DNA from 3 places in the Actinoplanes sp. CA-142083 genome. Region 3 is predicted to be linked to each of the others. Evidence: riboswitches for the same ligand, from Rfam matches in the RefSeq annotation. Region 3 holds a riboswitch; each other region holds the start of a gene.
The links. Region 3 has a riboswitch for cyclic di-AMP ahead of ACQPZX_RS02085 (coiled-coil domain-containing protein). Riboswitches for the same ligand answer to the same signal wherever they lie in the genome.
Positions count from the first base shown of each region.

Region 1: another riboswitch for cyclic di-AMP. It lies ahead of ACQPZX_RS19285 (C40 family peptidase); the one in region 3 lies ahead of ACQPZX_RS02085 (coiled-coil domain-containing protein).
Region 2: another riboswitch for cyclic di-AMP. It lies ahead of ACQPZX_RS29205 (NlpC/P60 family protein); the one in region 3 lies ahead of ACQPZX_RS02085 (coiled-coil domain-containing protein).

Region 1 is NZ_CP192076.1:4,209,650-4,219,171, forward strand. It holds gene ACQPZX_RS19255 (DEAD/DEAH box helicase) at 1-223, shown strand, start outside; gene ACQPZX_RS19260 (class I SAM-dependent methyltransferase) at 312-968, shown strand; gene ACQPZX_RS19265 (nucleotidyltransferase domain-containing protein) at 965-1,612, shown strand; gene ACQPZX_RS19270 (SAM-dependent methyltransferase) at 1,623-2,384, shown strand; gene ACQPZX_RS19275 (DinB family protein) at 2,377-2,850, shown strand; gene ACQPZX_RS19280 (Pr6Pr family membrane protein) at 2,853-3,521, shown strand; gene ACQPZX_RS19285 (C40 family peptidase) at 3,819-4,208, opposite strand; cyclic di-AMP (ydaO/yuaA leader) riboswitch at 4,437-4,586, opposite strand; gene ACQPZX_RS19290 (XdhC family protein) at 4,719-5,789, opposite strand; gene ACQPZX_RS19295 (FAD binding domain-containing protein) at 5,974-6,804, shown strand; gene ACQPZX_RS19300 ((2Fe-2S)-binding protein) at 6,809-7,285, shown strand; gene ACQPZX_RS19305 (aerobic carbon-monoxide dehydrogenase large subunit) at 7,282-9,522, shown strand, end outside.
Region 2 is NZ_CP192076.1:6,365,149-6,374,670, reverse strand. It holds gene cydC (thiol reductant ABC exporter subunit CydC) at 1-3,418, opposite strand, end outside; gene cydB (cytochrome d ubiquinol oxidase subunit II) at 3,415-4,395, opposite strand; gene ACQPZX_RS29220 (cytochrome ubiquinol oxidase subunit I) at 4,409-5,770, opposite strand; gene ACQPZX_RS29215 (BlaI/MecI/CopY family transcriptional regulator) at 5,848-6,195, shown strand; gene ACQPZX_RS29210 (M56 family metallopeptidase) at 6,218-7,120, shown strand; cyclic di-AMP (ydaO/yuaA leader) riboswitch at 7,243-7,379, shown strand; gene ACQPZX_RS29205 (NlpC/P60 family protein) at 7,396-8,388, shown strand; gene ACQPZX_RS29200 (MarR family winged helix-turn-helix transcriptional regulator) at 8,478-8,930, opposite strand; gene ACQPZX_RS29195 (epoxide hydrolase family protein) at 8,984-9,522, shown strand, end outside.
Region 3 is NZ_CP192076.1:430,772-440,293, forward strand. It holds gene ACQPZX_RS02080 (glycoside hydrolase family 65 protein) at 1-1,546, shown strand, start outside; gene ACQPZX_RS02085 (coiled-coil domain-containing protein) at 1,598-2,635, opposite strand; cyclic di-AMP (ydaO/yuaA leader) riboswitch at 2,641-2,774, opposite strand; cyclic di-AMP (ydaO/yuaA leader) riboswitch at 2,982-3,114, shown strand; gene ACQPZX_RS02090 (coiled-coil domain-containing protein) at 3,163-4,131, shown strand; gene ACQPZX_RS02095 (ABC transporter ATP-binding protein) at 4,153-4,935, opposite strand; gene ACQPZX_RS02100 (ABC transporter permease) at 4,922-5,818, opposite strand; gene ACQPZX_RS02105 (TetR/AcrR family transcriptional regulator) at 6,009-6,608, shown strand; gene ACQPZX_RS02110 (Atu4866 domain-containing protein) at 6,703-7,032, shown strand; gene ACQPZX_RS02115 (hypothetical protein) at 7,008-7,409, opposite strand; gene ACQPZX_RS02120 (MFS transporter) at 7,478-8,710, opposite strand; gene ACQPZX_RS02125 (LacI family DNA-binding transcriptional regulator) at 8,784-9,522, shown strand, end outside.

The DNA of each region.
Region 1 (9,522 bases), 3.8 Mb from region 3:
CCGGTGGGCCCGCGGCGAGCCGCTGGCCCGGGTGCTGGCGAGCGGCCACAACTACGACGCCGACATGCCGGCGGGCGACTTCGTGCGCTGGGCGCGGCAGGTGCTCGACCTGCTCGGCCAGATCAAGGAGGCCCCGGCGTCCTCGACCGGCGTGCGCGACGCGGCCCGCAAGGCGATCGCGGCGGTCAACCGGGGGGTGCTGGCCTATCAGGGCGAGCTCTGAGATCACCGAGGCCAACCGGTCCAGCTGGAACCTGATCGCCGCCAAGCGGTCCGGTGTCCCCATCGAGCGCTTCCGGCGGGGCGAGGGTGTGCTCGAGGAGTTCGAGGTGCGGCTTGCCGGTGACGTGGCGGGCCGTCGGGTGGTGCAGCTCGCGTGCTCGTGCGGGGACGAGGTGTTGTCCTGGGCCAACCTCGGGGCGACCGCGACGGGCGTGGACATCTCCGATGTGGCCATCGAGATGGCCCGGGCCCGCGCGGCCGAGGCGGGTGTCGCCGCCGACTTCCGCCGGGCCGACATGATGAGCCCGCCCGGCGACCTCGTCGAACTCGACCTGGTCTATCTCAGTTGGGGCGCGATCTGCTGGGTGCCCGACCTCGCCGCGTTCGCCGGCATGGTCGCGGCGCGGCTGCGACCCGGCGGCGCCGTGCTGCTCTGCGACCATCACCCGGTGTGGGAGGTGCTGGCCGTCCACGAGGGTGGGCTCACGCTGGCCGGCGACTACTTCGGACGGGAGCGGCCGAACGCCGTCCAGGACGACGCCAAGCGCCCGATCGGCGCGCGCGGCGAGCCGGATCCGCCGCCGTTCTCCGCGTTCGTGTGGCCCGTCAGCGACGTGGTGATGGCGTTCGTCAACGCCGGCCTTCGGCTGGAGGCGTTCTTCGAGGAGCCGGCGGCGGAGCTCTATGCGGGGCTGAGCGCCCTGCCCGCCTACTACGTCGTCAAGGCCATCAAGTGGACCCCGTGACCGTTGCACGCGAGCTGGTTCACGACCGGTTTCCCGACGCCTCGTGGGCCATGCTCACCGGCAGCGTGGTCACCGCGCATCGGACGGCCGGGTCCGATCTGGACATCGTCGTCATGCGCGACGACGAACCGGGGTATCGGGAAAGCCTGCGCTACAAGGGCTGGCCGGTGGAGCTGTTCGTGCACACGCCGGAGCGTCTGGCCGGGTTTCTCGCCGGCGAGCTGGCAAAACGCAAGCCGAGCACGCACCGCATGCTCGCCGGTGGCGTGGTGCTGACCGGCGATCCGGGCGACCTGCCGGCCCGCTGCGCGCGGGTGCTCGCCGACGGGCCGGGGCCGCTGCCGGCCGCCGAGAGCGACCGGCTGCGGTACGGCCTCACCGACCTGCTCGACGACTATCGGTACGCCGGCGATGCGGGCGAGCGCGCGGTGATCGCGGCGGCGTTGTGGACGGAGGCGGGGCGGGCCGCGCCGGCGTTCGCCGGGCGGTGGATCAGCGGCGGGAAATGGCTGCTGCGGGAGCTGCGCGAGCTCGACCCGGAACTCGCCGAGCGCTGGCTGGCGGCCCGCGACGATCCGGCCGCCTTCGCCATCGAGATCTTGGAGCGGGCCGGCGGGCCACTGTTCGATGGTTACCGCGCCTAGACTGCCGACAATGATCGATACGACGGTGGCGCATCCGGCGCGGCGGTACAACTACTGGCTCGGCGGCGAGCATCATTTCGAGGCCGACCGGGCGTCGGGGGACGCGATCGAGGCGGCCATGCCGACGATCCGGCTCATGGCGGTGGAGAACAGGCGGTTCCTCGGGCGGGCGGCGCGTTATGTCGCGGCGCAAGGGGTGCGGCAGTTCCTCGACATCGGCACCGGGATCCCGGCGCCGGGCGGGGTGGCCGGCAACGTGCCGGCGGAGGCCCGCGTCGTCTTCGTCGACAACGATCCGCTGGTGCAGGAGCATTCGGCTGCGCTGCGCGGCGAGGGACGGGCCTACATCGAGGCCGATCTGCGCTCGCCGGCCGCGATCCTTGACCACCCCGCGCTCAAGGCGACGCTCGATCTGGGCGAGCCAGTTGGGCTGATGCTGGCGGCGGTGCTGCATTTCATCCGCGACGACGAGGACCCCCAGGGCATCGTGCGCACGCTGATCGGCGCGCTCGCGCCCGGCAGCTACGTGGCGGCCAGCCACGCGACCTGGGAGTACGTGTCGCCGGCGGCGGTAGCCCAGCTGACCGCGCAGAACCCGGGCGGCCGCTTCGTGCCGCGCGACGGCGCCGAGTTCGCGGCGTTCTTCGCCGGCCACGAGCTCGTCGAGCCGGGGCTGGCCTCGGTCGCCCACTGGCACGCCGGCGACGAACCCCAGCCGCGTCCCGCGATCGAGGACGTGGCCTGCAACGGATTGGTGGCCCGCCGTGCCTGATCGACGACCGCCGCGGACGGTGACGGGGGAGCGCGCCACGCTGGTCGGGCTCCTGCAGTTTCAGCGGGAATCGCTGGTGCGCAAGGTGATCGGGGTCGGCGACGAGGACGCGCGCCGATCGCCGGTCGGCAGCGGGACCAGCCTGCTCTGGCTGGTCAAACACCTGACGTGGGCCGAGCTGTCGTGGTTTCTCGTGCGCTTCGCGGGCGAGGACGTCACGCTCCCGGACGAAGAGGTCCGGGAGGGCGACACCTTGCGCGAGGCCATTGACGCGTACGAGGCCGCATGGCAACGCGTCGCGCCGGTGCTCACCGACGGGGACCTCGAGGCGATGCTCGCGCGCGACGACGGGCAGCCGCGCTGCAATCTGCGGTTCGTCATCGGGCACATGCTGGAGGAGACGGCCCGGCACGCGGGGCACGCCGATATCCTGCGGGAACTCATCGACGGATCGACCGGGCGGTAGCAATGGTCTGGCAGAGGCCCCAGTTCTGGCTGCGCGCGGCCATCGTCGCGTGCGGCGCGTCGGGGCTGCTCATGGCGGAGCAGCGGCTCATCTACTTCACCGCGCAGAGCAACCTGCTGACGCTCGCGTACTTCGTGGGCGCCCTGTACTGGATGATCAAGCGGGACACGGTCGAGCCGCCCGCGCCCCGGTGGCGCGGCGCGGTCACGCTGTGGATCCTGATCACCTGCCTGATCTCGCACTTCATGCTCAACCACGGCGAGAACCCGTTGCCGGGCCTGGCCGCCGCCGACCCGGGCGTGGCGCTGACCAACCGGTCGCTGTTCCTGGTGCACTACGTGGTGCCGGTGCTCGTGCTCGTCGACTGGGTGGCGTTCGGGCCGCACCGGATCGTCCGCTGGCGGGACATTCCACTGTGGATTGCCTACCCGCTCGGCTACGGCGTGATGATCGAGCTGCGGGGCGGCCTGCTGCCGGCGGCGCCGGTGCGGTACCCGTATTTCTTCCTCGACCCCGGGGAGCACGGGTACGACTGGGTGGGCTTGCAGTTCGTGCAACTCGCCCTGATCTTCGGGGCGCTGGGGGCGGTCGTGGTCGGCCTGGACCGACTGGCGGCGGCGGTGGGCCGGGCCAGACAGCCGGCCGAGGACCCGGTCGCGGCGGACGCCTGACCGGCCGGCGCCCTCTCGGCGGACGGGCGCCGCGATGGCTGCCGCGCCGCGGTGCGCGTCGCGCTGAGATGGGCGCCCCGCCGCGCTGGGATGGGCGCCACGCCGCGCTGGGATGGGCGCCACGCCGCGCTGGGATGGGCGCCACGCCGCGCTGGGATTGGCGCAGCTGGGATGGGCGCCGCGCTGGGATGGGAGGGGAGCCGCGCGCCGATGAGCGTCCCGCTGGGATGGGTGCCTTGCCGCGGTGGTGCCGGGCCGCGGAAGGGCGCCGCCGTGGGCGCCCCGCCGCGGGGGTGATCAGGCGCCGATGCGGCCGTAGCGGACCTCGCGGGGGTTCCAGATCTTGGCCAGGCGGACGCGGTCGCCCGGCTTCGGGGCGTGCCAGACGCGGCCGGCGCCGGCGTAGACGGCCACGTGGTAGGCGTGGTGGCCGTGCACCCAGAAGACCAGGTCGCCAGGGCGGGCGGCGGCGCGGCTGACCGGGCGGGCGGCGCGGTACTGGGCGTTCGCGGTGCGGGGCAGGCTGATGTGGGCGGCACGGTAGGCGTAGCCGGACAAGCCCGAACAATCGAACGCGGTCGGGCCGGCGGCGCCTCGGCGATAGGGCTTGCCGCGCTGGGCGCTGGCCGCCGCGATGATGAGCTTGCCGCGCAGCAACGCGGCCTGGGCCGGCGAGAGCGACGCCACGCGGGCGTGAGGCGCGGCGTGGGCGAGAGACGCCGCGCGGGCGCGGGGCGCGGCGTGGGACACAGACGCCGTGCGGGCGAGGGAAGCCGCGCGGGAGGCGGAAGCCGCGTGGGAAGTGGGTGCCGCGTGGGCCACGGACGGGGCGAACAGAAGGGGCAGGAGGGCAGCAAACGCCGCGAGTAGGACGAACTTGGGCATGGCAGAGCGGAGACGGGCAGACAAAGCGATCCTTGGTCCTTCAACCGCCTGCGAGGTTAGCTGTCGGGTTGGGCCTGAAGGCGGCCCGTCGCGTCCAAGGCGACTTCACCCCAAGCCGGCGAGCCGGCGTGAAAAGGGGTCCCCCGCTCCCGCCCACTGAAGCTTCCGCATCGGAGACATGGACCGCGCGCGGTGGGCGGGACTCGGCGTCCCCGCGCGGTGGCGGCCGCCGGTGGTGCAAGCGCGGCCGCAGGACGAGATCGGGCCGGCGGCGGCGGAACCGCGGGAAAGGGCCGGGTTGCACCCCGACGGCTACCCGTGAATCGGGGCGTCCAGCCCGGTGAGGGGCAGACCGGACCCGCCCCACGCCGACGCGACGATCTCGGCGGCGATCGCGACCGCCGTCTCCTCGGGGGTGCGGGCGCCCAGGTCCAGGCCGATCGGAGCGGACAACCGGGCCAGGGCGGCCTCGGAGACGCCGGCCTCGCGCAGGCGGCGCATCCGGTCGGAATGGGTGCGGCGGCTGCCCATCACGCCGATGTAGCGGGCGGGCGTGCGCAACGCGACCTCGAGGAGCGGCACGTCGAACTTGGGGTCATGGGTGAGGACACAGAGCACGGTGCGCTCGTCGACCGCCGTGGACTCCAGGTAGAGATGCGGCCATTGCACGACCAACTCGTCGGCCGACGGGAAACGCTTGTGGGTGGCGAAGACCGGACGCGCGTCGCAGACGGTCACGTGATAGCCGAGGAAGCCGCCTATCCGGGCCACCGCGCCGGCGAAGTCGATCGCGCCGAAGACAATCATGCGGGGCGGCGGCAGATAGGTCTGCACGAAGATCTCGACGGCGGCGAGGCGCTGCTCACCGTGGGCGCCGAGGTGGATCACGCCGGTGGTGCCGGCCGACAGCATCCCGGCCGCCTGCTGCTCGGCCGCCCGGTCCAGGCCGGCGTCGCCCAGCGAGCCGACGACGTGGGAGGGCCAGACCGCGATCTGGTTGTTGCCCACCGAGACGGTCGCGACCGGCTGGCCCGAGACGAGGGCGGCGAGCACGTTGTCGAGGTCGGCGAGGGCCACCCACGGCTGGACCAGGACCTCGATCGTCCCGCCGCACGTCAGCCCCACCTCGAACGCGTCGCCGTCGCTCACGCCGTACGTGTGCTGCTGTGCCTTTTTGGTCTCGATGACCTCCTCGGCGGCGGCGTAGACCGCGCCCTCCACGCACCCGCCGGAAACGCTGCCGAGAACCTCGCCGCGCTCGTTGACCGCCATGGCCGAGCCGGGCTGCCTGGGGGCCGAGCTCCAGGTGCGCACGACGGTGGCCACGGCGAACGCCAGGCCCTCCGCGCGCCATGCCACCAGCCCGTCAACGATGTCCCGCACGCCCAAACCCTCCGTGATCGAGCGGCTGATCGTCAACGGCTAGTTAAGAGATCCCTTAGGTCGCTGTTGACATTGATCACCGCGCGCGAGAGGTTCACCAGGCCCCGCCCCCGCGAGGAAAATTCAGTTTGGGAGGTGCAGCGTGCAGGTGCCGGCCCCGTTCGAGTATGAACGCGCCACCACTGTGGACCATGCCATCGGACTGCTGGAACGTCTGGGTAGCTCAGCGCGGCTCGTCGCGGGCGGGCACAGCCTGCTGCCGATGATGAAGCTTCGACTGGCGAACTTCGAATACTTGATCGACATCAACCCTCTTCACGAGGAGCTCGGCTACATCAAGATCAACACCGATGACGTACGCGTCGGCGCGCTGACCCGGCACCGCGAGCTGCTGGAGTCGGACGAGCTCGCGGCGGCGTTCCCGATCTTCCGGGAGGCCGAGCGGGTGATCGCCGACCCGGTGGTGCGCAACCGGGGGACGCTCGGCGGGTCGCTGTGCCAGGCGGATCCGAGCGAGGACCTGTCGGCGGTGTGCACGACGCTCGACGCGCAGTGCGTGATCCGCGGGCCCCGGGGCGAGCGGGTCGTCTCGATGAAGGAGTTCCACGTCGGCCCTTACGAGACGGCGGTCGGGGACGACGAGATCCTTACCGAGATCCGGTTGCCGCGCCGGCCTGGCCACGGCAGCGCCTACGAGAAGGTCGAGCGGCGCGCGGGAGACTGGGCGGTCGTCAGCGCCGGGGCGGCGGTGTGGCTCAACGGCGACGGGACCATCGCGGACGCCCGCGTCGGTCTCGCTGCTGTCGGCCCAAATACCACCGGAATTCCTGAAATTTCGGACATCATGCGCGGCCAGGTCGCCGATGAGCCTCTTTTCGAACGGGCCGGCGCGATCGCGGCGCGCAGCTGCGACCCGGTCACCGACCAGCGGGGCAGCGAGGAGTACAAGCGCCACCTAGCGGACGAGTTGACCCGAAGGACCCTGCGCAAGGCCGTCGAGCGGGCGAGGAGCTGAACCGATGCAGGTCACGATGACCGTCAACGACGTCGAGGTCACCCGGGAGATCGAGGGGCGGCTGCTGCTCGTGCACTTCCTGCGGGACGTGCTCGGCCTGACCGGCACCCACTGGGGCTGCGACACCAGCAACTGCGGCACCTGCGTGGTCTGGCTGGACGGCGAGCCCGTCAAGTCGTGCACCGTGCTGGCCGCGATGGCCGGGGGCCACGAGGTCCGTACGGTGGAAGGCCTTGCCCGCAACGGCGAGCTGGACCCGATCCAAGAGGGCTTCATGCAGTGCCACGGCCTGCAGTGCGGCTTCTGCACGCCGGGCATGATGATGACCTGCCGGGCGCTGCTCGATCGCAACCCCGACCCGACGGACGCCGAGATCCGTGAAGCGATCTCCGGGCAGATCTGCCGCTGCACCGGGTATTCGACGATTGTCCGTTCCGTGCGGTGGGCTTCGGTGCATTCCTCGAAGGAGATCCCGGCATGACCACAGTGCAGGATCCGAAATTCACGGAATTTCATGACAACGACCAGAAGCCCGTCGGCTTCGGCCGGATGCTGCGCAAGGAGGACCCTCGTTTCCTCCGGGGCCGCGGCCGCTACACCGACGACGTGCAGCTCCCGGGCATGCTGCACCTGGCCATCCTGCGCAGCCCGTTCGCCCACGCGAAGATCCTCAGCGTCGACACCAGCGCCGCCGAGGCATCCCCGGGCGTGAAGCTGGTCGTGACGGGCGCGATGCTCGCCGAGAAGGGCCTGGCCTGGATGCCGACCCTCTCCAACGACGTGCAGGCGGTGCTGGCCACCGACAAGGTCCGGTTCCAGGGCCAGGAGGTCGCCTTCGTCGTCGCCGAGGACCGGTACGCCGCCCGCGACGCGCTCGAGCTCATCGAGGTGGAGTACGACGTGCTCGACCCGGTCATCGACGCCCGCAAGGCGCTCGAGCCGGACGCGCCGCTGATCCGCGACGACCTGCAGGGCAAGGAGAACAATCACGTCTTCGACTGGGAGACCGGTGACGAAGCCGCGACCGAGGCGGTATTCGCGTCGGCTGACGTAGTCGTACAGGAAGACATTGTTTATCCGCGCGTGCACCCGGCGCCGATGGAGACGTGTGGCGCCGTCGCCGATTTCGACGCCGTCGAAGGAAAACTGAAGCTCTGGTCGACGACCCAGGCGCCGCACGCGCACCGCACCCTTTACGCCATTGTGGCCGGCCTTCCCGAGCACAAGATCCAGGTCATTGCGCCGGACATCGGCGGCGGTTTCGGCAACAAGGTGCCGATCTACCCCGGGTACGTCTGCGCGATCGTCGGCTCCATCCTGACCGGCAAGCCGGTGAAATGGATGGAGGACCGCTCGGAAAACCTGATCAGCACCGGGTTCGCCCGCGACTACATCATGCGCGGCGAGATCGCGGCCACCCGCGACGGCAAGATCCTGGCCATTCGCACGAACGTGCTCGCCGACCACGGCGCGTTCAACGGCACGGCGGCGCCGGTCAAATATCCGGCCGGTTTCTTCGGCGTCTTCACCGGCAGCTACGACCTGCAGGCCGCGTATTGCAAGATGACCGCGGTCTACACCAACAAAGCGCCCGGCGGTGTCGCGTACGCCTGCTCGTTCCGCATCACCGAGGCGGTCTACCTGGTCGAGCGGATCGTCGATTGTCTCGCGCACGAGCTGGGCATGGATCCCGCCGAGCTGCGCCTGAAGAACTTCATCCAACCCGAGCAGTTCCCGTACGAGACGAAGACCGGCTGGGTCTACGACTCCGGCAACTACGAGCCCACGATGCGCCTGGCCATGGACATCGCCGGGTACGCCGACCTGCGCAAGGAGCAGGAGGAGAAGCGGGCCCGGGGCGAGCTGATGGGCATCGGCATCGCGTTCTTCACCGAGGCGGTGGGCGCCGGGCCGCGCAAGCACATGGACATCCTCGGCCTCGGCATGGCCGACGGGTGTGAGCTGCGGATCCACCCGACCGGCAAGGCCGTGGTGCGGCTGTCGGTACAGAGCCAGGGCCAGGGCCACGAGACGACGTTCGCGCAGATCGTGGCCGAGGAGATCGGCATCCCGCCGGCCGACATCGAGGTCGTGCACGGGGACACCGACCAGACGCCGTTCGGCCTCGGCACGTACGGAAGCCGCTCGACACCGGTCTCGGGGGCGGCGGCCGCGCTGGTCGCCCGGAAGGTCCGCGACAAGGCGCAGCTGATCGCCTCGGCGATGCTGGAGGTGTCGGTCGCCGACCTCGAGTGGGTCAAGGGCGCGTTCCAGGTCAAGGGCGACCCCGGCAAGTCGGTGACCATCCAGGACGTGGCGTTCCGCGCGCACGGCGCCGGCGACCTGCCGGACGGCGTGGAGGGCGGGCTCGAGGCGCAGATCTGCTACAACCCCTCGAACCTGACCTACCCGCACGGCGCGTACATCTGCGTCGTCGACATCGACCCGGGCACCGCGCAGGTCAAGGTGCGCCGCTTCATCGCGGTCGACGACTGCGGCACCCGGATCAACCCGATGATCATCGAGGGCCAGATCCACGGCGGCCTCACCGACGGCGTCGGCATGGCGCTGATGGAGATGATCGCCTTCGACGAGGACGGCAACTGCCTCGGCGCCTCGCTGATGGACTACCTGATCCCCACGTCGCTCGAGGTGCCCGACTGGGAGACCGGTTACACGGTCACGCCGTCGCCGCACCACCCGATCGGCGCGAAGGGC
Region 2 (9,522 bases), 4.8 Mb from region 3:
CCTCGGTGCGGTGGGTGAGCAGCAGGACTGTCCGGCCGGCTGTCGCGTCGAGGAGGTCGGCCATCAGCGTCTCGGCGAGGTCGACGTCGAGTCCCTCGGTCGGCTCGTCGAGGATCAGCAGCTCCGGCTCGGCGAGCAACGCCCGCGCGGTGGCCAGGCGGCGCGCCTGCCCGCCCGACATGGTCGTGCCGCCGGTGCCGAGCCAGGTGTCCAGGCCTTCGGCGAGCGAGGCCAGCCAGCCGTCCAGCCGCACGCGGCGTAGCACGGCCCGCAACTCGTCGTCGGTGGCGTCCGGCCGGGCCAGGCGCAGATTCTCCCGGACGGTGGAGGCGAAGACGTGCCCGGTCTCGTCGCCGACCAGCACGATCCGGCCGCGCACGTCCTCCTCCGGGAACGCCAGGAGGTCCCGCCCGCCGGCGGTGATGGTCCCCGAGCGTGGATCGAGCAGTCGCGCGAGGACGGCACCGAGGGTGGACTTGCCCGACCCGGAGCGTCCGACGACCGCGACCCGGGCACCCGCTGGGAGGTCGAGGTCGAAGTCTCGCAGTACGGGCTGCCGCTCGCGGTCCCATCCCGCGCTCAGGCCGCGAATGGCCACCTCGCCCAACGCGGCGGTGGAATGGCCCGGCTGCGCCGGGAACGTCGCGGGTTCGGGGGAGGTCGTCAGCTCGGCCAGGCGCGTGGCGGCACCCGCATCGCGACGGCGGGCCACAGCGGCGTCCGGGAGGGTCAGGACAGTCTCGCCCAGAGCGACGACGGCCAGGAGCACCACGGCGGTCCACTCGGGGGAGAGGGCGGCCGCGTGGGTGAGGGCCCATGCGGTTCCCGTCGCGGCGATGCCCCAGCCGAGGTGGGCGATCGCGGTGGCGCGGCCGGCGGCGCTCGCGGCGCGGGACTCCAGGCGGAACAGGGCCCGGCTCCGCTCCTCCGGGACGGGGCTGCCGGCGGTCAGCTCCTCGATGCCGTCGACGGTCTCGACCATGGCGTCGCGGAGCTGGGCCCGGGCGGTGGCGGTGATCGCGTCCTCGCGCGTGGCCCGGCGCGCGGCGACCGCGGGGGCGATCACGGTGGACACGAGCAGGCCGGCGACCAGCGGGATCGCGATCGAGGGGGCGGTGGCGACGGCGGCCACCGTCGCCACCGCCAGGGTGACGGCCGCGGTGAGGGCGGGCAGGCGCCCTCGGAGCAGGCCGTCGACCCGCGCGTCCACGTCGTCGGCGACCCGGGTCAGCAGGTCGCCGCGGCGGCGCAGGCGCGGGCCGGGCACTCGGGGGATCAGGGCGGCGTAGACGCGGGCCCGACGCTCCCCGAGGCGGGCGAACGCGACGTCGTGGCCGACCAGGCGTTCCACGTAGCGCAGCAGTGGCCTGGCGACCGCGCTGCCCCGCACGAGCACGACTGCCGCGGAGAGCGTCAGCACCGGCGGTAGCGTCGCGGCTCGGACCAGAAGCCAGGCCGCAGCCCCGGTGAGCAGCAGCCCGGCGAGCGAGGATCCGCTGCCCAACATCACCGCCACTGGCCACGAAAGAGCACGCCTACGCCTCGGGCGCGAAAGGATGGCGGGGGCCGACGCACCGGCGGGAGGGTGAGCGGCCGTCAAGGGCGCGGCGGCGACGGAGAGGTCGGCGGGGGTGATCGTCGCAGCGGTGTGGCCGGGCGCGGCCGACTGGGCCGGGGCAGCGAGGCCGGGCGCGGGGGCGATCGCCGGGGCGGTGTGGCCGGGCGCGGGGGTGATCGCCGGGGCGGTGAGGTCGACGACGCGGTCGGCGGCGGCCAGGAGTGCCGGGCGGTGGGCCACCACCAGGATGGCGGAGCCGGCCTCGGCGGCCTCGCGGAGGCGGCCTATCACCAAGCGCTCGGTGTCGGCGTCCAGGTGGGCGGTGGGCTCGTCGAGGAGGAGGGTCGCGGGGGCGGCGCTCGCCTTCGCCAGCACGGCGGCCAGGGCCAGGCGGTGTCGCTGGCCGGCGGACACGCCGGTGCCGTGCTCGCCCAGAGGAGTTTCGGGAGTCACGTCGCCGGCTAGGCCGACCGTCGCCAGGGCGGCCTCGGCGGAGCCGGTGGGGAACAGGTCGGCGACCAGGCGGGCGTGCGGAAGGGCGGGTCGCTGCGGCAGATAGAGGGGATCGGGCGCGGTGAACTCGCCCGCCGTGGCGGGGTGCAGGCCGGCCAGGACGCGCAGGGCGGTGGTCTTGCCCGCGCCGGACGGGCCGCGCAGGGCGACGATCTCGCCGGGGGCGACCCTCAAGGCGGGCAGGGAGAGAGCTTCGACGGTCGCGCCCAGATAGCGGGCTCGCACCGCGGAGGCGGTCACGCCGACTCGGCGCTCCCCAGCGGACTCGCCGGTGGAGGGAGGCCCGGCCACAGCGGCATGGAAGCCGGGGGCCTCGGGGAAGGCGGGGGCGCTGAGGATCTCGTCCACGTCGGAGATCACGGCGGTGGCGTCCGTAGCGGCGTGATAGCGGGCGGCCATCTCGCGCAGGGGGCGGTAGGCCTCGGGAGCCAGGAGGATCACCAGCAGGGCCGGGGCCAGGGAGACGTCGCCGGCGGCCACGCGGAGGCCGGCCTCCACCGCGATCAGGCCTACGGACAGGGTGCCGACGAGGTCCAGGGCGGTGGACGACAGGAAGGCCACGCGCAGGACCCGCAGGGTCGCGGAGCGGTGCTTGTCGGTCAGGTCGGCGATCGCGGTGGTCTGGCGGTGGGCGCGGCCGAAGATTCGCAGGGTGGGCAGGCCCTGGACCACGTCGAGGAAGTGGCCGGCCAGGCGGGCGTCGGCCCGCCAGCGGTCGCGGGCCCGGGCCGCGGTGGCCCAGCCGATCAGGGCGCCCAGCAGGGGGATCAGCGGGAGGGTGGCCAGGGCGATCAGCGCCGAAGGCAGGTCTACCCAGGCCATCACGAGGATGACCAGCGGTGGGAGGGTCACGCCGAGGATGACCGACGGGAAGTACGCGCTGAACCACGGGCGCAGCGACGCCAGGCCGGTGGTCAGGACGGCGGTGAGGCGGCCGCGGCCGAAAGCGGCCACCCAGGCGGGGCCGCGGCGGGGGAGGGCGCGCAGCAGGCGGCGGCGCAGGGAGTCGGTGACCCGGGCGGCGGTGCGGACGGCCACGACCTGCTCGGCCCAGGAGACAAGGGCCCGCGCCACGTAGGCGGCGGCCAGCAGCGCGGGCGCCCACCAGCGCGGAGAGGCGACCAGCAGGGTGAGGGCGACCGCTACGACCAGTGTGGACAGGGCCTGGGCGGCGCCGAGCACGGCCAGAACGACGACCCCGCCGCCGGCGTGCCGCAGCAGCCGAGGGTCGACCGGGCCGCGGCGGCGGACTGCGGCCGGGCCGCGAAGAGCGCGGCGGCGGGCGGTGGCCGGGCCGTCGTAGACGTTGCTGTGGGCGGCGGGTGGGGTGGCGCCGGCGGGGGTCATGACGGGACCCTTTCGCTGGCTACGCGGCGGCGGAAGACGAAGTACGAGTACGCCTGGTAGGCCAGCACGCCGGGCAGGATGATGACGCCGAACACCGTGAGCAGGCTCAACGCCGATGGGGTGGCGGCGGCCGCGGACATGGTCAGGGACCAGGAACCGTCGAGGGTGCTCGGCAGGACGACGTGGCCGTTCGCGGTCATGACGGCCACTACGGCGCCGGCCACGCCCGCCGCGGTGGCGGCGAAGGCCAGGGCCTCGCGGCCGTGCCGTGCCAGCAGGCCGGCGGCCAGCGAAAGAACCGCGGCGGCGAGGACGGTGCGCGACGCCGTACCGAAACCTATGAGCACAAACGCGACGGCGCCGCCGGTGCCCAGCCACCGGGCCAGGTCGCGTGCCCGGCGGCGGACGGGACCGCTGGTGCGCAGGGCCAGGAAAGTTGCGCCCAACAGCAGCGCGGCGAACAGGGCGGCGCCGGCGCCCAGGAGGGATTGCCAGGTCAGGATGGGGTCGAGGCTGCGGCTCAGGCCGGAGCCGGTCACCGAGCCGTCGGGGCCGAGGGCGAGGCCGCGGACGAAGACGGCAAGCAGCGCGCCCCACAGCAGGACGATCGCGGCGGAGCTCGCGGTCAGGAAAATGTCGCAGCGGCGGCGCCAGCGTTCGCCGTCGCCCTTTCCGCGAAACTCGAGCGCTACTCCGCGCACGGCCAGGAGCAGCAGCAATGCCGCGACCGGCAGGTAGAGACCGGAAAGGAGCGCGGCATACCAGGCCGGAAAGGCGGCGAACGTGACGCCGATCGCGGCGACCAGCCACACCTCGTTGCCGTCCCAGAACGGGCCGATCGTGCGCACGATCGCGCCGCGCTCGTGGTCGTCGCGGCCGAGCAGCGGGCCGAGGACACCGACGCCGAAGTCGAAGCCCTCGAGGACGAAGAACAGGACCCAGGCGAGCACCACGATCGAGAACCAGAAGGTGATCACGATCAACAACCCCTCAGTAGACGGGAGCGAGCTCAGGCGACTTTCCGGACGGTTCAGAAACGTGGAGCGGCTGCCGCGCCAGATGACGGATCAGGCGGAACCAGACGACGGCGACCACCCCGTAGATCACGGCGAAACCGATCAGCGAGGCGAGGACCTCGGCGCTGGTCAGGCCGGGGGAGATGCCGTCGGAAACTTTCGTGAGGCCGAACGCGATCCACGGCTGCCGGGCGGTCTCGGTGAAGATCCAGCCGAGCGTGTTCGCCGCCGCCGGCAGCAGCGGGATCAACGGCAGCCATCGGGTCAGCCAGCGGGGCGCGTCGCGGTTCTTTCGCGTACGCCACAGGTAGAACGCGGCGACGGCAGCGGCCAGCATGCCGGCGCCGATCATCAGGCGGAACGTCCAGAAGGCCACCGGGATCATCGGCACGTAGCTGCCCGGCCCGTACTGCGCGACATACTGCGCCTGCAGGTCGTCGATGCCCTGGACGGTCGCACCCGGCGAGCCCTTGGCGAGGATCGACAGCAGCCACGGGATGTCGAGGGTGAACGAGGGCAGCGGCTTGCCGGTGGTGATGATCGAGAACGGCGCGCCCTTGGTGGTCTCGTAGAGCGCCTCGGCCGCGGCCATTTTCATCGGCTGGACCTCGGTGATCACCTTGCCCAGGTGGTCGCCGGTCAGCGCGGTCGCCGCCCCGCCGGCCAGCATCACCCAGGCGCCCAGCCGGGCGAGCGTCCGGTGGGCCGGCTCGGCCGCCATCCGCCACACCGCGATCGCGAGCAGCAGCGCGCCCCCGATCATCGCCGCCCCGGCCAGGGTGTGCGGGAAGGCCGCCAGGTTCACCTTGTTCGTCAGCAGCTCGGCGAACGACGTAAGGCGCGCTCGCCCGGTGACCGGATCCATCTCGTACGCGATCGGGTTCTGCATGAAGCTGTTGGCGGCAAGGATGATGAACGCGGACAGGATCGTGCCCAGCGAGACGATCACGATCGTGGCCGCGTGCGCGACGCGGGGCAGCCGGTCCCAGCCGAAATACCAGAGCGCCAGGAAAGTCGCCTCGAGAAAGAACGCGAGCATCCCCTCGATGGCGAGCGTGGGCCCGAAGACGTCGCCGTAGAACTTGGCGAACGCGCTCCAGCCCATGCCGAACTGGAACTCCTGCACGAGGCCGGTCACGACGCCGACCGCGAACGTGACGATGAGAAGTTTCCCGACGAATTTCGTGAGATCGCGGAACTTGTCGTTCTTCGTGCGCAGCCAGGTGATCTCCAGGCCGGCCGCGATCGCCGCCAGGCTGATCGACATGGGCACGAAGAAGTAGTGGTAGATCGTCACGACCGCGAACTGCAGGCGCGTCAGGTCCAGCACGTCCATCGGATGGTCCCCCTCTACGACGGCTCGTAGTAGATACTACGACGTGTAGTACGACGCTGTGCAGTAGACTGGGACACATGGCGCTGGGAGACCTGGAACGCGAGGTCATGACGGTTCTGTGGGACGCCGCGGAACCGCTCACGGTGCGGCAGGTGCACGAGTCGCTCAGCCGCGACCGCGACCTCGCCTACACGACCGTGATGACCGTGCTCGACCGCCTGGCCAGAAAGGCAGTCGTGGTGCAGCAGAGAGCGGACCGCGCCTACCGGTACGCCCCGGCGCAGTCCCGCGAGGAGATGACGGCGTCGGTCATGCTCGACGCGCTCAGCGCCTCGCCCGATCAGGACGCCGCGCTGGCGTATTTCGTCGGGCAACTTTCGCCGGCGGCGCTGCAGGCCGCCATCGAAGCCGCCACCAAGAAGTGATGGAGAGCCACGGGATCGCCGGATGACCGCGCTGCTGCTCGGCGCGCTCGGGCTCACCCTGTCGCTGATCGTGCCCGGCCTGCTGGCGCGGGCCCGCTGGCCCGACCGGGCGCCCGCCGCCGCCGTGCTGCTGTGGCAGGCCGTCACCCTGGCCGCCGTGCTCTCGGCCCTCGGCGTCGTGCTCGCCGCGCCCGAGGAGCTGACCCGCGCCGCCGGCTCCGGAAAGCCGGTCACCGCCGCCGCGCTGATCGGCGCCCTGGCGGTGGCCGCGATCATCGTGCTGCGGCTGCTCGTCTCGCTGTGGGGAGTTTCGCGGCGCTCGCGGGCCCGCCGCGCGAAACACCGCCTGCTCGTCGACCTGCTCGACAAGGCCGAGCACCGCGAGGAATTGGACGCCGGAAACGTTCGCGTCCTCGCCGGAAACTTGCCGCTCGCGTATTGCGTGCCCGGCCGGGAGGCGCGGGTGGTGCTCAGCGACGGCGCGCTTCGCCTGCTCGACCGCGACCAGGTCGACGCCGTCCTCGCCCACGAGCAGACCCACCTGCGCCACCGGCACGAGGTGGTCATGGAGTCGTTCACGGCCTTCTATCGCGCCGTGCCGCGTCCCCTGCGCAGCCGGGCGCCGCTGGACGCCGTACACGTGCTGCTGGAGATGGTGGCCGACGACGCCGCCCGGAAACGCGCCGGCGCCGCGCCCCTGCGCGGCGCGCTCGAACGCCTGACCGACGCTGTCCCCCTGGCGGAGGAAGTCGTGCCCGAACGAAACTCGCAACGACGCCGGCTGGACCGCCTGGCGGCTCCGCAACGCCCCTCGGCGGCCCTCAACACGGTCGTCGCGGTCGTCGCGCTTGCCCTGCTGGTACTACCCACCGTGATCCTGGTCGTCCCGTGGCTCGACCGCGCGCTGGATGCCTGGCCTCTCTGACCACGCTGGGTAGCGAAAGCCGTGCAGGAAGTTTCCCCGTCGTGGCAACTTCAGTTACCCGCATGATCGAGGGTACGGTGGTCGGCGGTCCGGCAGCCCCCCATCGTCCATCCGGCCGATCTGACGGATCACCGCCTAATCGCCGCATGCGGCGAACCGGGGACCCGAGTAGTCGGGGTGAAGCCGCAGTCCCCCTGCGGCCGGGCGCGCTTCCCGCCCGAACCCGTCAGCTAACCCGGTCGGCGGCGCGAGGGAAGAAGGGATAACGCACCTACGTGAAACGGATTGGGGCGCGCCGCGCCGCAGTTCTGCGCAGCATCGTCTGCGCCGTCGCCGCGGTCGGGATCGTTCTCACCGGCCCGTCCGTAGCGCACGCAGCACCCGACCCGGCCACCGTCGAGGCCGAGATCGACAAGCAGTGGAACCAACTCGAGCCGGTCATCGAGCAGTACAACGACGTGCACGGCAAACTGCTCAAGAACCAGGCTCAGCTGAAGAACCTCACCAAGCAGCTCACCCCGCTCCAGGTGCAGGTGGACGTCGCCCTTTCTCAGGTTCGCGGCATGGCGGTCGACGCGTACAAGCAGGGCGCGCCGAACGCTTTCAACGCCATGATCGTGAGCGGGTCGCCCACCGGGCTGACCGACAAGCTGACCTATCTCGATCAGCTCGCTCGGCACCAGCAGGACCAGATCGCCGGGGTCGCGAAACTTCGCGACAAGTACGCCGGCATGAAGTCCGACCTGGACGTGCTGACCAAGTCCATCGCGGCCCGCGATGCCGACCTGGCCAAGCAGAAGGCCGCGATCCAGAAGAAGATCGACAGCCTGCAGAAGCTGCGGATCCAGGCGTACGGCTCGGCGGGCGAGGCCGACGGCCCGTACAAGACCGGACCGTGCCCCGTCACCTACACCAACGACAAGGGCGGCCGAGCGGCGCAGAAGGCATGCGACCTCATCGGCAAGCCCTATGTCTTCGGTTCCGACGGACCGAACAGTTACGACTGCTCGGGCCTGACGAAGGAGGCGTGGGCCAGCGTGGGGGTGCATCTCGAGCACTACACGAAGGACCAGTGGAACGAGGGCAAGGCCGTGTCCCGGAACGAGCTGCAACCGGGTGACCTGGTCTTCTACTACCCCGGAAGCCTCCATCACGTCGCCATCTACATCGGCGGCGGCATGGTGGTGCACGCCCCGCACACGGGTGACCATGTACGGATGGCGACGATCGAACGGGGACCGATCGCCGGCTACCGGCGACCGGGCTGAGATCCGGAACACGAAGAAGGGCCGCCGGAAGGCGGCCCTTCCGCGTATCTAGCGGCTCGCCGTGTCGCGGGCAACCGGGAAACCTGCCGTCAGTCCATGGGCGGCGGGGCGGCCTCCCGCACACGGTGGTGCCGGTAGAGCTTCGCCAGCAGCGTGGTCAACTGCTCGCGCTCCACCCGGTCGAGGGGCTCGAGCAGCTCCTCCTGGATGGAGCCGACCTGCCGGGCCAGCTGCTCCGCGCGCGCCCGCCCGCCGTCGGTGATCGTGATGATGTTGCGGCGGCGGTCGTCGGGGCTGGGCACACGCTGGACGAAACCATCGGCCTCCAACTCGTTGAGGGCCTTGACCATGTCACTGAGGTGGATGCCCACGCGCCGCCCGAGGTCGGCCTGGCTGGCCGGGCCCTCGGTGGCCAGCGAGGAGAGCACGCGGTAGTGGTACCCGCGGGCGCCGACATCCGCGAACCGGGCGCTGACCATGCGCCCCGCAAACCCGGCGGTCTGGGTCAGCAGCCAGCTGGGCAGGTGCTCCACGCTCTCCACGTGAGCAGCATAACATTTGCGCTCCTAACGTTAGTGGACCTAACGTTAGGAGCATGAACGAATTCAGCGTGCACGTTCCGCAAGCAGAGCTCGACGACCTGAACGAGCGGCTGGCCCGCACCCGCTGGCCCGACGAGCTGTCCGGCGCCGGCTGGGACTACGGCATCCCGCTCGACCGGGTGCGGCAGCTCGCCGACGCCTGGCAGAAGCTCGACTGGCGCGCCCACGAGGCGCGGCTCAACGCGTACCCGCAGTTCACGACCACAATCGACGGCGAGAACATCTGGTTCTTGCATATCCGCTCGGCGTCGCCGGACGCGATCCCGCTGATCCTCACTCACGGCTGGCCCGGCTCGGTGGTCGAGTTCCTCGACCTGATCCCGCTGCTCACGCCGCGTTTCCACCTGGTGATCCCGGCGATTCCGGGCTTCGGATTCTCCGGGCCCACCCGCTCCCGCGGCTGGGGCCAGCAACGGGTGGCGCAGGCCTGGGTGAGACTCATGGCCGATCTCGGGTACGAGCGTTACGGCACCCAGGGCGGGGACTGGGGCTCTGGCATCTCGCGCCTCGTGTCCGCCGCCGACCCGGCTCA
Region 3 (9,522 bases):
GCTGCCCGCCATCCGCGACCAGGTGGGCGCCGCGCTCGCCAGCGCCCGGCTGGACGGCTGGGAAGGCCTCGTGGACGCCCAGCGGGAGTACCTGGACGCCTTCTGGGACCACTCCGACGTCAAGGTCGAGGGCGACCCTGAGGTGCAGCAGGCGGTCCGCTTCGGGCTGTTCCACACGCTGCAGGCGGGCGCCCGGGCCGAGCAGCGCCCGATCGGCTCCAAGGGACTGTCCGGCCCCGGCTACGACGGCCACACGTTCTGGGACGCCGAGACCTTCGTGCTGCCCGCGCTGACCTACACCCAGCCCTCGGCGGCGGCCGACGTGCTGCGCTGGCGGCACTCGACGCTCGACCTGGCCCGGGAGCGCGCGCAGACGCTCGGCCTGCAGGGCGCGGCCTTCCCGTGGCGCACGATCCGCGGCCAGGAGTGCTCCGCGTACTGGCCGGCCGGCACCGCGGGCTTCCACATCGGCGCCGACATCGCCGACGCGGTCCGCCGTTACGTGCAGGCCACCGGCGACTACGACTTCGAGCGCGAGGTGGGCCTCGAGCTGCTGATCGAGACCGCCCGGCTGTGGCGGTCGCTGGGCCACCACGACCGGCACGGCCGCTTCCACATCGACGGCGTCACCGGCCCCGACGAATACACGGCCGTGGTCGACGACAACATCTACACCAACCTGATGGCCCAGCAGAACATGTTCAGCGCGGTCGAGGCGGCCAAGCGCCACCCCGACCTGGCCCGTCAGCTCGGCGTGGACGACGAGGAGATGGCCTCCTGGCGGGACGCGGCGGCGGCCGTGCACATCCCGTACGACCGGGAGCTCCACGTGCACCAGCAGTCGGAGGGCTTCACCCGGCTGCAGGAGTGGGACTTCGAGAACACGCCCCCGGAGGCGTACCCGCTGCTGCTGAACTACCCGTACTTCGACCTGTACCGCAAGCAGGTGGTCAAGCAGGCCGACCTGGTCATGGCGATGTACATCCGCGGCGACGCGTTCACGCCAGAGGAGAAGCAGCGCAACTTCGCCTACTACGACGCGCGGACCGTCCGGGACTCGTCGCTGTCGGCGTGCATCCAGGCCGTCATGGCGGCCGAGGTGGGCCATCTCGAGCTGGCCCACGACTACCTGGGCGAGGCCGCCCTGATGGACCTGCACGACCTGCACCAGAACTCGCGGGACGGCGTGCACGTGGCGTCGCTGGCCGGAACGTGGATCTCGTTGATCGCCGGCCTCGGCGGCATGCGGGACTTCAACGGCCAGCTGTCGTTCGCGCCGCGCCTGCCCAGCCGGATCAGCAACCTGGAGTTCTCGCTGCTGTGGCGGGGCCTGCGGGTGCGGGTGAACGTGACCGCCGACGAGGCCACCTACTCGCTGCGCAACGGTGGCGGCTCGGCCCGCCTGGTGTTCAGCCACCACGGCAAGGAGATCGAGGTGACCCAGGTGAAGCCGGTGACCGTGCCGATCCCGCCGCAGGGTCCGGTCGGGCCGCCGCCGACCCAGCCGGCCGGTCGCTCCCCGGTGCGCCGGGCGCCGCAGGACTGACGCACTGACTGAAAAGGGCCCCCTTGGGGGCCCTTTTCTTGAAACGACTTCTTAAAGCATTGATACGTGTACGTGGTCCTTGTGGTTGCTCGCGCCGTGATAGGCGTGCCAGCCGGTGGCCGGGAACCAGATCTGCGCGTACCAGATGACGTAGTAGATGCCCAACCGGTCGGCGTTGCGCACCAGGAACGCCATGAGGTCGTTGCCGTAGTTCTTCATGTCGGCGTTGTGCGCGACCGAGAATCCGCTCTTCTGCAACGACCAGTCGCAGGCCCGGCCCTTCGGGTGCTCGAACGGACCGCCGTTGCGGTGACAACCGACGAAGCGATTGAAGCCCGCCTTCTTCACCTCTTGGTACATGTGCAATGTACGGGCGGTGATGCAACCGCTTGTGGTCGGATCCTTCACCGTGCATTTCTCCGCCGAGAATCCGCCTTCGGAGTTGCGCGGGGCCGGCGCCGCCTGCTTGGACACCGCGTCCACGAAGCCGCCGGTGAGACTCTCGCCACCGACCAGCGACAGCGCCTTGTCGGCCGCGTCCTTCTGCTTCTTCATCGCGACCAGGTTGGTCTGCTGCTGCTTCACCTCGGCGTCGAGCGCGGCCTTCTTGGCGGTCACGTCGTCGATGGCCGCGTTCAGCTCGCGCAGCTTCCGGTCGTGCAGGGTGTTGATCTCCTCGAGCGAGACCGCCTTGGCCAGGAAGTCGTCCGACCCCTGGCTGCCGAGCAGGAAGCTCGCGGCGCCGAGGTGACCGGTGCGGTACTGCTGCGCGGCGATCGCGTTGACCTCGGGAACCAGCGAGTCGCGTTTCGCCTCGGCCAGGTTGATCTGGATGGCCAGCTTCTTCTGCGTCGTGGTCGACTTCGCCACGGCGGCCTTGGCCTGCACGAACTTGCGGTTCGACGACTCGAGCACTTCGTTGAGGGTGGAGTTCGACTCGATCTCGTCACCCTTCTCGTCGGGCTGGGCCGACGAGGACGACGAGTCGTCGGGATCGGCGCTCGCGGGCGCGGCGGGCGCCGCGAAGATCGAGGCAGCCACGAGCGGCGCCAGGGCGAGGGTCAGCCACCGGCGGGGGCGTACGGTCATCCACGTTCCTTCCGGGTTACCGCCGACCGGGTTAGCTGACGGGTTCGGGACGGAAGCGATCCCTACCGCTCTCGCGGATTCACCCCAGTGGGACATTGGGTCCCCGGCTCGCCTTGCGGCGATTGGGCGGCGGCCTGCCGGCACCTCGGGGGCGGCGCCTCGGTGGCAGAGCCGCGGGTGAGTTTACCCGAGGTCGCGCGACACTTCAGTCTCCGGAAAATGCGAATGCGGTAATCCTTCGAGCACTTTCCGTGATAAGTCGACGCACGGTCATCCGGTGATCGCGTGGAGTGCGAGATCTGTCGATCAATCGATGTCATGGGTATCGTCGGTCGCGATCCCCGCCCGGGGATCGCCGCCTAATCGCCTTTGGCGAGTCGGGGACCCAGGTTTTTGTTGGGGTGAATCCGCTCTCAGCGGTAGGGAACTTCCGTCCCGAACCCGTCAGCTAACCCGGTCGGCGGCCGACGGAAGGAATGGTTGTGCGGCACATTACTGTCCGCCGGCGATTAGCGGCGTCGCTCGCCATGGTGGTGGCCGCCTGCGGCCTGGCCTTCGCGGTCGCGTCGCCGGCCGGCGCGGCCCCCGGCGACACCGGCGACGACGGCGAGGGCGGCTCCAAGACCCTGATCCAGCAGCTCGAGGCGGCCTCCAAGGGCTACCTCGAAGCCAAGGACGCGCTGGCCGCGAGCAAGAAACGGCAGGTCGAGCTGACCGCCCGGCTCAAGGAGCTGGACACCGAGCTCGCACCCCGGCAGGCGGCGTTCGACCAGATCGTCCAGCAGTCCTACATGAGCGGCCGGCTCGGCCCGATGAGCGCGCTGCTCACGGCGGACTCGTCCGGCGGTTTCCTGGACCGTGCGGAGACGCTCCAGACGGTCGCGGCGAAGCAGAAGGCCGTGATGGCCGACCTGGAGGCCACCCGCGACGGTCAGGCCAAGGCGAAGCTCGCGATCGACGCAACCATCCGCGACCAGCAGAAGCAGGTCAACGTGATGGCCAAGCGCAAGGTCCAGGCCGAGAGCGCGCTGAAGGCGGCCAACGCCGGGCAGGACGACCCGCAGCCGAGCGACGGCGGCAGCAGCGCGAGCTCGGGCTCGTTCCAGGGCGGCAGCGGCATGGTGGACGACCCGACCAGCGGCGGCCGCATCACCCAGCGCATGCTGTTCGCCATGCGGCAGGCCCAGTCGGCCGGCTTCAACCACTACGTGCACTGCTTCCGCGAACAGAACAGCGGCGAGCATCCGAAGGGGAGAGCCTGCGACTTCGCCGCCGACAAGGACGGGTTCGGCGGGGTGGCGACCGGCAGCAGCAAGACGTACGGGACCAACCTGGCGAACTATTTCATCAACAACTCGAGCAAGCTCGGCGTGCTCTACGTCATCTGGTTCCGACGCATCTGGCTGCCGTCGAGCGGCTGGAAGTCGTACTCGGGTGGCAACGGCGACCCGTCGAGCGACCACACCAACCACGTGCACCTGTCAGTGCGCCCGTAGCTCGAGGGGAGTACGGGACCTTCACTTCTTGACGAAGGTCTCGTACTCCTTCATCACGTCCTCGGTCGGGCCGTCGGCCTTGATCACGCCGCCTTCGAGCCAGATGCTGCGCTCGCAGGTGTCCCGGATCGACTGCTCGCTGTGGCTGACCAGGAAGACAGTGCCGGCCTCGGCGCGCAGGTCGCGCACCCGCTGCTCGCTGCGCTTGCGGAACTTCGCGTCGCCGGTGGCGAGGGCCTCGTCGATGAGCAGCACGTCGTGCTTCTTGGCCGCGGCGATCGCGAAGCGCAGCCGGGCTCCCATGCCGGACGAGTAGGTCCGCATCGGCAGCGAGCTGAAGTCGCCCCGCTCGTTGATGCCGGAGAACTCGATGATGTCCTGCACCTGGCCCTTGACCTCGGCCGGGCTCATGCCCATGGCCAGGCAGCCGAGCATCACGTTGCGCTCGCCGGACAGGTCGTTCATCAGCGCCGCGTTCACGCCCAGCAGCGAGGGCTGGCCGGCCGCGTAGATCGCGCCGCCCGGCTCGACCGGCAACAGCCCGGCGATCGCCCGCAACAGCGTCGACTTGCCCGAGCCGTTGGTGCCGATCAGGCCGATGGCCTCGCCCTTGTAGGCCACGAAGCTGACGCCCTTGACCGCGTGCACCTCGCGCACGGCGGCGCTCTTGGTGCGGGTGACCAGCCGCTTGAAGCTGCTCAGCGGCGAGTTCTGCGCGGCCGACACCGAACCGTGGATGCGGTAGATGATGTGCGCGTTCTCCGCGATGATCGTGGGGACCCGCTCGTCGTCAGCCACGGCCATAACCCTTCTCTCCACGCCAGAAGTACGCGTACCCGCCGATGCCGACCACCAGCGCCCAGATGATCGCCTGGATCCACAGCCGGGTCGGCGTGCCGGCCAGCGGCACGTCCTCCATCAGCGCGTGCCGGATCAACTCGATGTAGACCAGCAGCGGGTTGGCCTGGACCACGGCGAGCTTCCACCCGTGCAGGTGCTGGGTGAACTGGGTGACCGGGTAGAGCACGGCCGAGCCGTACATCCAGACGCGCATGATGAACGGGATCAGCTGGCGCAGGTCGTGCAGCTTGGAGCCGAGCCGGGCCACCAGCATCGTGAAGCCGGCGTTGAAGAACGTCTGCAGCAGCAGCGCCGGTATCGCCAGCAGCCACTCCCACGTGAGCGGCTCGCCGGTGAACAGCACGATCGCGATGAGCACGGCCATCGAGGCGATCATGTTGCGTGCCTCGACCAGGACGATCGAGATCGGCAAGCTGGCCCGCGGGAAGTGCAGTGCCCTGATCAGCCCGAGGTTGCCGCTGATCGCCTGGACGCCGGCCTGCACCACGGACTGGGTGTAGCCGAAGATGAAGACACCGGCGCACAGGTACGCGATGAAGTTGTCGACGTCGCGCTTGGTGTTCAGCAGCACGCCGAAGATCACGTAGTAGACGCCCGCGTTGAACAGCGGGGTCAGGACCTGCCAGATCATGCCCAGGCGGGTGTTGCCCAGGGCGGCCGAGACCTTGGCGCTCGCGAACTCCCAGATGAAGTGCCGGTACGACCAGATCAGCCTGGTGTACTCCGGCAGGCTGGGCAGTCGCCCGGCGGCGCCTAGTCCGTGCTTCCGGGCCAGCTCCTTGGGAGTGGGCCCGGAGTAGGACTCGACGACGGTCGTCTGAGCCATGGGGTGGTGCTCCGATCTCGTCGGCCCGAGGGGGTCATCGGGACCTGCTGCTTTACGCGCTGCTTTCCGCGAGAACACAACTTCAGCATGTCAAGCCGCTGTCGATGGAACGGGTTCGTATCGACGTGACGGAAGGCTATCCGACCAAACGGCGGAACGCAACCGTTACGTCCTGGCGTATAGTGACCGCGTGGCGACAGCGAAGCGTGCACCAGCCGGAGCGGCAGTGCTCCGAGGCGACATCACCGTGGCGATCCGCAACGCGGTCATGCAGGAGCTGGCCGAGGTGGGTTATGGCCGGCTCTCGATCGAGGCGGTGGCCCGCCGAGCCGGGGTCGGCAAGACCGCGATCTACCGGCGTTGGAGCAACAAGCTCGAAATGGTACTCGAGATTGTCTCCGACGTGGCGGGCCGCAGCGTCCCGCTGCCCGACACCGGCAGCTTCGCCGGTGACCTCCAGCTGCTCATGATGATCGTAAGCCGGGCGCTCCAGCATCGGATCGCCTCACAGATCATCCCCGACCTGATGGCCGAGGCGTCCCGCAACCCGCAGATCGCCGAGACCCTCCAGAAGGCGCTGCGCACCCACCAGCAGGCGGTCGGCGACAAGCTCATCGGTCAGGCGATGGCGCGGGGCGAGCTGCCCCAGGGCACCGACCCCGAGGTGGCCGTCGACCTGATCCTGGGCCCGCTCTACTGGCGGCTCGCCGTGGCGCGCACCCCGCTGAGCGACGACTACCTCGACAAGATGATCACGGCGGTGACCGCCGCTCTGCGCGCGTCCAACTGAACTGCAACCCGCCTGCACTCCGAGATCGGCCCGCGAGGCCGAAGTTAGAGGCCGTTCCCTCCCCCTTCGCCGAGCCCTTCAGCCAGGAGCCGCCATGCTCAAGCGCGCCGTCGACCCCCACGCCCTGGACGCCACCGCCCTGCTCAAGCGGGCCATGGGCCCCACCGGCAAGCCGGCCAAGGTCAAAACCACGGCGCCGGTGGGGGTCTGGCTGAGCGAGGACGGCACGGTCCGTCTCGACATCTTCGACGACGGCACGTACGACGGGCAGGTCGCCGGCCGCAAACGCCACGCACACGGCACCTACTACATCGACGGCGCGACGATGACCCTGAGCGACGACTCGGGCCTCTACACGCCGGTGGCGCTCGGCGAGGGCGGGCTCGAGATGGCCGGCTATCACCTGAGCCCGGCGGGCTGCTGACCGACTCGCTGGACGTCGGCGATGACGTCCCAGAGGATGCGCGGCGCCGGGGCGCCCTGGATCGTCGAGATCTCCTTCTGCCGGCCGCCGCGGTAGGTGACGGTGACCCGGTACGAGAAGAGGTCGCAGCACGCGTTCAGCTGGCCGTAGGAGCCGCGCAGCCGGAGGAACGCGCCGCTGCTCGCCGTCCGCAGCGGGCGCCGGCCGCCGTCAGTCCAGCGGTCTACGACGTACGTGTCATGGCGCCCGGCGAAACCACCCGCGCGCTCGACCTCGATCCGGCTTGCCTGCGCCGGCGCGGCCGCGGCCGGAACGGCCGGCGCGAGCGCCGCCGCGACGGCGCAGACCGTGAACAGACTCCTGATGCTCTTGCGCATGATGTGCCCCCGTATCCAGCGCCTTTGCTGTCAACAACAGCACGTGGGCCGCTCAGGATGCGCGTTTTTCAGACGAGTGCAGGTTCCCGCTCGGGGGCCTGTTCGGTCGGGCGGGCGTCCCCGCGGAAGCTGACGACGGCGAGGAGCAGGCCGCTCACGGCCAGCGCGACGCCGATCCAGGCGGCGGAGAGGTAGCCCCAGCCGGCCGCGATGACCGCGCCGCCCAGGGCCGCGCCGGCGCTGTTGGCCACGTTGCTGGCGGACTGGTTGACGGCGGCGCCCATCAGCTGGGCGCCGGGCGCGACGGCGATCAGCCGGGCCTGCAGGGCGGGACCGACGAAGAGGCTGGCGGCGCCGATCAGGAACGCGCCCGCGAACAGGCCGACGGGGAAGCGCGCGATCAGGCCGAACAGGGCGACCGCGGCGATCATCCCGCCGAAGCCCAGCAAGACGCTGCGCTTGAGATTGCGGTCCGCGGCGACGCCGCCGACCGCGTTGCCGATGGTCATGCCGAGGCCCATCAACGCCAGCACCCATGGGACGGCAGATTCGCTCAAACCGGTGACGTGGGTGGTGACGGGCGCGATGTAGCTGTTCACCGCGAAGAAGCCGCCGAAACCGACCGCGGCGACGAGCGCCGCGAGCCAGACCTGGGGGAGGCGGAAGGCCGCGAGCTCATCTCGCGGTGAGCCGTCGGGGTGCGCCGCGACCTCGGGTACGACCAGGAGCACGGCCACCAGGGTCAGCGCGAAGACGCCGGCCACGGCCAGGTAAGCGATCCGCCATCCGGCGGCCTGTCCGAGGCTCGTGATCAGGGGTACGCCGAAGACGTTCGCGGCGGTGAGGCCGCCCAGCACGATCGCGAAGCCGCGGCCCTGGCTGCCGGGACCGAGCATGGCCGCGGCGAGCAGGCCGGCCGCGCCGAAGTACGCGCCGTGGGCCAGGGCCGCCAGGAACCGGCCGGCGAGCACCAGGCCGAACGTGGGCGCGAGCGCGGAGGCCACGGTGCCGATCACGAACAGCCCCAGCAGGCCGACCACCAGGCGGCGGCGCGGCATGCGGGCGGTGAGGGCGGCGATCGTGGGCGCGCCGACGACGACGCCGAGCGCGTAGATCGTGATCATCCAGCCGGCCTTGGCGACGGCGTCGGAGCTGGAGTGCGCGTACGCGGCCGGCAGCAGGTCGCGGGCCATGTCGGGCAGCAGGCCCATGGCCACGAACTCGGTCAGGCCGAGTCCGAAGCCGCCGAGGGCGAGGGTGAGCAGGGCTGCCCAGCGGCGGCCGGCGGTGAGTTTCTCCACGTGATCGACTCTAGAACGTTCTAGTCCGTGGCGTCGTAGAACGTTCTAGTGATCACACGTAAACTTCCGGGTCATGCGGGCAGGGGAGCGCCGACCCACGCTGGCCGACGTCGCCGCCGAGGCGGGCGTCTCGGTCGCGCTGGTCTCGATCGTCATGCGGGACGCGCCCGGCGCCAGCGCCGCCACCCGCCGCCGGGTCCTCGAGGTGGCCCGCCGCCTCGACTACCAGCCCGACAGCCGAGCCCGGCTGCTGCGCAGCGGCGAGAGCCGGCTGCTCGGCGTCGTCTTCGCCGTGCAGCACCCGTTCCACGACGACGTGCTGACCGGCCTCTACGACGCGGCCGACCGGATCGGGTACGAGCTGACGCTCAGCGCCGTGACCCCGCGCCGCGACGAGCGCACCGCCTTCGCCGGCCTGCTGCAGGACCGCTGCGCCGCGCTGATCCTGCTCGGCCCGCTGTCGCCGACCGCCGAGCTGGCCGCCCTCGCCGAGCGCATGCCGGTCGTGGTGATGTTCAAGGCCGTACGCCACCGCGCCGTCGACGTGGTGCGCACCGACGACTCGCGCGGCCTCCACCTGGCCGTCGACCACCTGGTCGGGCTGGGCCACCGGCGGATCGCGCACGTCGACGGCGCCCGCTGGGTGGCCGCCGGCGACCGCCGCGAGGGCTACAAGGACGCGATGCGCCGCCACGGGCTCGAGGAGCTCATCCGGGTCATCCCCGGCGGCTCCGGCGAGGAGGACGGCGCCCGGGCCGCCCGCCTCCTGCTGGACGACCCGCCGACCGCGGTCACCACGTTCAACGACCTGT